DNA from 2 places in the Bradyrhizobium sp. HKCCYLS3077 genome. Region 2 is predicted to be linked to the other one. Evidence: riboswitches for the same ligand, from Rfam matches in the RefSeq annotation. Region 2 holds a riboswitch; the other holds the start of a gene.
The links. Region 2 has a riboswitch for cobalamin ahead of ACQR0Z_RS11610 (HupE/UreJ family protein). Riboswitches for the same ligand answer to the same signal wherever they lie in the genome.

Region 1 (3,394 bases), on a different contig from region 2:
GTCACCGACAGGCGGTTCTCGGCAAACAGGCCATATTGGTTGGTCGTGCTGCCGAATCCCGGCACGGTGCGATTGGGGCTCGCGAACACGCCTGGATCGAACTCGTAGAGCGCGACCGAGGACGTGCCGCCATAGGGCGAGTTGTTGGTGTGGGTAAAGCTGATGTTGTTGACATCGAACCCGGCCACGAATTCGTTGGCCATGCCGAACACATGGCCGCGGAACGTCGCATCGAAGCGATCGCCGACCTGCTGCTGGTCGTGGAAGATCTCGATGTAGCTGCTGCGGTCGATGCGTCCGGTGGCGGCGTTGTAGGCGTAGCTCTCCACGTCCTTCCAGTGCCGCTGGCTGTTCAGATAATATAGCGTGTTGCGAACGGAAATACCGTCGGCGACCTGCCACTCCGTCTTCACCTGATTCCAGCTGTCCTGATAGCGAATGCCGCTGTCGCCCACATTGTAGTTCTTGAAGCGCAGCGTCTCCAGGATGCGCCCGTTGACCAGCGGCGTGCCGAAATAGCGCGACGGGCTGCGATCGCCATAGTCGGTCGAGATCGTCCAGGTGACGTCCTCGTTCTGCCTGACCTGAACCGCCGCATGCAGCGCGACGTTCGACGTCCGGTCACGGTCGACCCAGCCGTCCGACAGGTTGCCGGTCGCGGTGATGCGATAGGCCACGTCCCTGCTCACCGGTCCGCCGCTGTCGACGGCGATCCGGCGCGTCATGTTGCTGTCGAGCGAAACCTCCGCCTGGTTGCGCTGAACCCACAGCGGCAGCTTCGAGACGACGTTGACCGCGCCGCCGATCGCGCCTTCGCCGTACATCACCGAGGCTGGGCCGCGCAGCACCTCGATACGCTCGGCCGACCAACTGTCGAAGGGGAAGGTCAGCGTGCCCGAGCCGACATAGAGGCGCGTGCCGTCATAGAGCGTCATCACCGAGCCGTTGCCGGTGAAGCCGCGGGTGTTGAAGGACAGCCCGCCATTGCCCGGCGCCGGGCTCGCAGTGAAGCCCACGGCGTTCTGCGTCACCGCATCGATCACATTCTGCTGGCCGCGCTCGGCGATCGTCTCGGCCGAGATCACGTCGACGCTCGCCGGCGTCTGCAGACGCGTCAGGCCGAGGCGGCTTCCGGTGGATGTCGCCTCTGTCAGGTTCAATGTCGGAGCCGCGAAGCCGGGATTGGCGGGTGGCGCTGCCGCGACCTCCGTCGGCGGGCGCGCAGGACCTCGAGCGCGCCGGACCGCGGTGCGCTTCACCTCGGCCGAAAGGGGTCGGCCGACGCGCGACGCCGTGGGCGGGTCGACCACGACAGGATCGAGCATGCGCTCCGGTTTGGCAGCCTGTGACCAGCCGGCGGACGGCCACGACAGGGAGAGGATGGCAACGGACGACAGAAGGAGAAAGCGTCGCTTCGACGCAACGGACAGAGCGGAGGTCATCAATGGACTCGCGACAACGTGGCACGTCACCGCGAGCAAAAGAATTCCCCCGCCGGAAGGCGGCAGAACGGCTTCCATCAGGACACCCCGCCCGATGTGCTCACGTGTGACCACGACTGACGGCAGGTCTCCTGGCTCGCGGGTCAGCGCCTGATCGCCGCCTTCCCGGACCGAGATCCAGTGGCTGATGGCGAAGGCTCGCCGCTTACAGTTGCGGGGGCAGCCGCGGCCTCGGGTCTCCCCTCACCGCGTTCCCGTTTAATCCTCGAAAGGAACCGTCGGCACGACCGTAGGTGCGAGCAAACCCGACTGTCAATGCCACGAGTTCTGAGAACACCGTCTTGTCTTGGCGATCCGGACGAGGTCTGGGGCAGGCAGCGTGCCTGCGGCGCGCCGGTGTGGAAAAGTCCAGCCGGTAGCCGATATTGCCGCGAAATATTTCCGTGATTCTACGGAAACGAAAATTTACGTGGAACTCAGAAACCGACTTTTAAACTCCAGATGCCCATCAAGAGCCGACACAGAACCGTGCGGGGACCATGCTGAACGAACTTCTCGTGATCGAAGATGCCGACGTTCACCTGTCGATCCTGCGCAAGATCGCTGTCCAGGCGGGCTTTGCGACGACCGGCGTGAATTCGGTGGACGGCGCCATCAACGTGCTGCGCCGGCGCAACTTCGAGTGCATTACCCTCGATCTGAACCTTGGCGAACGCTCGGGCACGGAAGTCCTGCAACTGCTGTCGGACATGAAATCGCGCACGCCGGTCCTGATCATCAGCGGCTCCGACGACAAGACCCGCGACGTCACCGTGCGCGCTGGCAAGATTCTTGGGCTCAACGTCTATCCGCCCTTCTCCAAGCCGGTCGACCTGGCCTTGTTGCGGCAGACCTTGCGCCAGATTGCGGCGGACACCGACCGGCAACGGCTGGTCAAAGCCAACATCCGCTGACGTCGAGATCGGCGCGCCAAGTCCCGCGCCGCCCATCCCCGCTCGCTCCACCGCATCTGCAAGAGCCGTGTGCTCCCCGCATTTTCGCTTGACGCAGATCAAGGCGCCATACCCTCGCCGCTTGTTGGCTGCACTGGGAAGCGGAACGAGGGAAAATGACGGCAGCAAATCCCAGCAGCGAAGCAGTCGTGGCCGAAGCGACGCCCTATGAACTGGTCGGCGGCGAAGCCGGCGTGCGGCGTCTGGCCGAACGCTTCTACACGATCATGGATGAAGAGCCTGGAGCGAGCCGGATCCGTGCCATGCACGACAGGGATCTCGCGCCCATCAAGCAGTTGCTGTTCGAGTTCTTGAGCGGCTGGCTCGGAGGCCCTGCGCTTTATTTCGAGCGGCCAGAGCATCGCTGCATCATGTCAGCCCACCGCCCTTATCCGATTGGCGACGCTGAACGTGACGAGTGGATGACGTGCATGCGCCGCGCGATGTTCGATTGCGACATCACGGGCGACATGTACGCGTTGCTGGATCAGGCATTCCTGCGGATGGCTAACGCCTTCAAGAGCCGCAAGCCGAACTGAGTCGGCTACGATTTGGATCAGCCCGGCTTGCTGGCAGCCTCGCGGGCCAAGCGTTCGGCCCGTAGCCGCTCGCGATTGGCATAAAAGGCCCGCTGAGCGGCCTCGTGTTCGCGCATGGCTTGCTCAGCATCCGCCCGGCGCGAGGCATCACGCGCCCGACGCTCTTCCGGCGTGAGCACGCGAGGTGTTCTGTCTGTGCTGTCGTAAGTCATGGACAGTCAACGCCCGAAGAGCGAAGCCGTTCCCCTCGTACCGGCGGCTCAGTCGGATTTTCGCGGAAACAGCCGGTCCCGGATGTAGCGCGATGTCGGCGTGAGGCTCAGGCCATAAGGCTTCTGCCAGACGGCGCGGTCGATTTCCTTCTTGTCGCCAATCTCGAGCCGGCCCTTGGCGTACTTGGCGATGAAGATCGCATCGCTCA
Region 2 (3,394 bases):
ATCACGATGTGCTCCGGCGGCTCCTTCTGGTCGAGCAGGCTCTTCAGCGCCGGCACGAAATCATCGGCCACGGTGCAGCACAGGCAGCCGTTGGAGAGCTCGACGATGCGATCCTCCGGACAGTCCGGCACGCCACAGCCCTTCAGAATGTCGCCGTCGATGCCGACATCGCCGAACTCGTTGACGATGATCGCGAGCCGCCGGCCGTTGGCGGTCTCGATCAGGTTGCGCACCAGCGTGGTCTTGCCGGCTCCGAGGAAGCCGGTGACGATGGTGCACGGCGTCTTCGCGAACGACTTGGTCATGAGGATCAGTTCTCTCGTGTTCAGGACATCGCCGGCAGCGCGGGCACACGCGCGACGGTGTTCTTGCGGATGTATTCGGGACGCTCGCGCCAGGCCGGCAGCCCCGCCTCGTGGCGCTGATGCAGTTGCGCGAATGTCAAAACATCCCGCGCATGAAAGTCCGGATCGAGCGCGCCGAGCACATAGGTCCATTTGCCCGGCGCCGTCACGGCCACCGTACAGGCCCGATTGCAGTTCGACAGGCATTCGACGCCGACCACCGTGACACCGTCCCGCTGTTCGGGCGGCACGGCTTCGATCGCGGCGAGCAGGCGCGCTCCCGCGCGCGGCTGCTCAGGCGGCGTGACGTCAGCCGCCTGCGTGCGGCAGGTGATGCAGACGAACAGCGTCGTCTGCCCAGTCTCTGAAGCGGTCATCAATCAGCCGATCACGCCCGCGGCGGTCGCCGCGGCGATACCGCCCACCAGCACGATGGCCGCGCCGGCCACGCGCAGCGCCATCGGTGCAAGTGTATCAGCCTTCGCCGACAGCAGCCGGGTGGCGACAAACGCGCCGGCTGCGATCAAGGTCTGGATCACGAGCAGGCCGGCGAAATAGGCGCCGAGCGGCGTATTCTCGGCACCGACGATCGACTCGCCCAGCGCATAGCCATGCACGAGGCCGGTCAGCGCGAACAGGGCCGCGACGGGTAGCACGCCGAACCGGCCGCGCATCACCACGACGAGGCCGACCACGGCGGTCGAGAGACCGACCAGCAGCTCGGCAGCGGGAATGTTGGCCTTGGCCAGATGCAGCCCGACGCCCGCGATCATCGCCGTGGTGAAGGCGAGCACCGGCGCGAAACCGCGGCCGAGCAGCGCCGCGACGATGCCGGCACCGATGATGGCGGCAAAATGATCGAGCCCGATCACGGGATGGCCGAGGCCGGAGAGTAGGCCCTGCGCAAAGGTCTGCGGCAGCTTGCCGTCCATCATGTGATGCGCAAACGCGGGCTGGGCCGCGAGCAGGACGAAGCTCGCGACGGCAAAAGTGGTGCTACGGGTGAATCTCATGGCCGTCTCCGTCGCTTGCCGGCTCCCCCAGAGGACCGGACGATGCGCTGCATCCGACGGCATCCCGCCGAATCCTCGGCAGGATCAAAACCAGCATCGCGACGCCCCGCGCGACGGGTCGGCCAACAGCAATGTCGACGGCAGGTCTCCTGGCTCTCGGGTCGCTGCGTGAAACCACCTTCCCGGTTTCCCAGTGGTGTCTTGGCCTCACACTCGCCGATTACAGTTGCGGGGGCAGCCGCGGCCTGGGGTCCGAAGGACCCGCACCGTGTTCCCTAAATCTCTCCTTTCGGAGAACCGTCATCTGTTAGATACGGGGCGGGCCAAAGCCCGTCAATCGGAATCGTCCCCATGCCCCCTGCCCCGCCGTTCCCCGCCCTGCCGCGCCTCACTTTGGTGCTCGGCGGCGCGCGCTCGGGCAAGAGCCGGTACGCCGAGGCGCTGATCACCGCGAATCCGCCACCCTGGATCTATGTTGCGACCGCGCAGGCGTTCGACGACGAGATGACCGAGCGCATTGCACAACACAAGGCACGGCGCGCCGAGGGATGGCAGACGCTGGAGACCACGCATGATCTCGCCGGCCTCGTCCGCGCGCACACAGATGCGTCCGCTCCGATCCTGATCGATTGTCTCACGCTCTGGCTCAGCAATGTGATGCTCGCCGACATGGACGTACCGGCCGCATCCGCCGAGCTCGTCGAGGCGCTCTCAGTCGCGCGCGGTCCGATCATTACCGTCTCCAATGAAGTCGGGCTCGGCATCGTGCCGGACAATGCGCTGGCCCGCGCGTTTCGCGACGCGCAGGGACGGCTCAACCAGGATGTCGCGGCGATGGCTGACCGCGTGATCCTGATGGCGGCCGGCCTGCCGCTGACGTTGAAATAAGGAAGGACTTGCCGATGACCGAGAACGCCGACGATGCGCGCCACAAGGCCAAGATGGAAAATCGCAAGGCGATTCAGGATGCCGAGGTCGCCTCGAAGACCATGGAGAAAGGCCTGCTGATCGTCCACACCGGCAAGGGCAAGGGCAAGTCGACGGCCGCCTGGGGCCTGATGCTGCGCGCGCTCGGCCGCGGCTTCCGCATCGGCGTCGTGCAATTCGGCAAAGGCGCGTGGGAAACCGGCGAGCGCAAGGCAATCGCGGCGTTCGGCGACCAGGTCTCCTGGCACACGCTCGGCGAAGGCTTCACCTGGGAAACGCAGGACCGCGCGCGCGACGTGGCCGCGGCGGAACGCGCCTGGGCCAAGGCAAAAGAATTGATGGCAGATCCGTCGATCCGGCTCGTGATCCTCGACGAGCTCAACATCGCGCTGCGCTATGATCACCTGCCGATTGCCGATGTCGTCGCGACGCTCGCCGCGCGCCGTGCCGATCTGCACGTCGTCGTCACCGGCCGCAACGCCAAGCCGGAGCTGATCGAGGCCGCCGATCTCGTGACTGAAATGAATCTCGTGAAGCATCACTTCTCGGCTGGCGTGAAGGCGCAGGAAGGCATCGAGTTCTAAGCGATGGCTGCGCGCGCGATCATGTTCCAGGGAACCGGCTCGGACGTCGGCAAATCGCTGATCGTCGCGGGGCTGGCGCGCGCGCTGACCTTGCGCGGACTGAAGGTGGCGCCGTTCAAGCCGCAGAACATGTCGAACAACGCTGCCGTCACCGCCGATGGCGGCGAGATCGGCCGCGCCCAGGCGCTGCAGGCGCGCGCCGCGCGGCGGCCGATGACGGTGCACATGAACCCGGTGCTGCTCAAGCCGCAGAGCGAGATCGGCTCGCAGGTCGTGGTGCAGGGCCGCGTCATCGGCAACGCCAAGGCCTCCGCCTATCAGGCAATGAAGCCGCAATTGATGGCGGCGGTGCTCGACAGCTTCCATCACCTCGCGGCGGATGCCGATGTCGTGCTGGTCGAGGGCGCCGGCTCGGCGTCGGAAATCAACCTGCGCGCCGGCGACATCGCCAACATGGGGTTCGCGCAGGCGACGCGAACTCCGGTGGTCGTCATCGGCGACATCGACCGCGGCGGGGTTATCGCAA

Region 1: it holds a riboswitch for cobalamin, as region 2 does, so the genes downstream of both, ACQR0Z_RS18365 (TonB-dependent receptor) here and ACQR0Z_RS11610 (HupE/UreJ family protein) in region 2, are expected to answer to the same signal.

Annotation. Positions count from the first base shown of each region.
Region 1 covers NZ_JBNPTH010000004.1:483,643-487,036, forward strand. The annotation lists gene ACQR0Z_RS18365 (TonB-dependent receptor) at 1-1,442, opposite strand, end outside; cobalamin riboswitch at 1,547-1,737, opposite strand; gene ACQR0Z_RS18370 (response regulator) at 1,982-2,395, shown strand; gene ACQR0Z_RS18375 (group II truncated hemoglobin) at 2,551-2,973, shown strand; gene ACQR0Z_RS18380 (hypothetical protein) at 2,991-3,185, opposite strand; gene ACQR0Z_RS18385 (NUDIX hydrolase) at 3,234-3,394, opposite strand, start outside.
Region 2 covers NZ_JBNPTH010000002.1:1,187,389-1,190,782, reverse strand. The annotation lists gene cobW (cobalamin biosynthesis protein CobW) at 1-305, opposite strand, end outside; gene ACQR0Z_RS11615 (DUF1636 domain-containing protein) at 326-721, opposite strand; gene ACQR0Z_RS11610 (HupE/UreJ family protein) at 725-1,357, opposite strand; cobalamin riboswitch at 1,480-1,674, opposite strand; gene cobU (bifunctional adenosylcobinamide kinase/adenosylcobinamide-phosphate guanylyltransferase) at 1,709-2,245, shown strand; gene cobO (cob(I)yrinic acid a,c-diamide adenosyltransferase) at 2,260-2,868, shown strand; gene ACQR0Z_RS11595 (cobyric acid synthase) at 2,872-3,394, shown strand, end outside.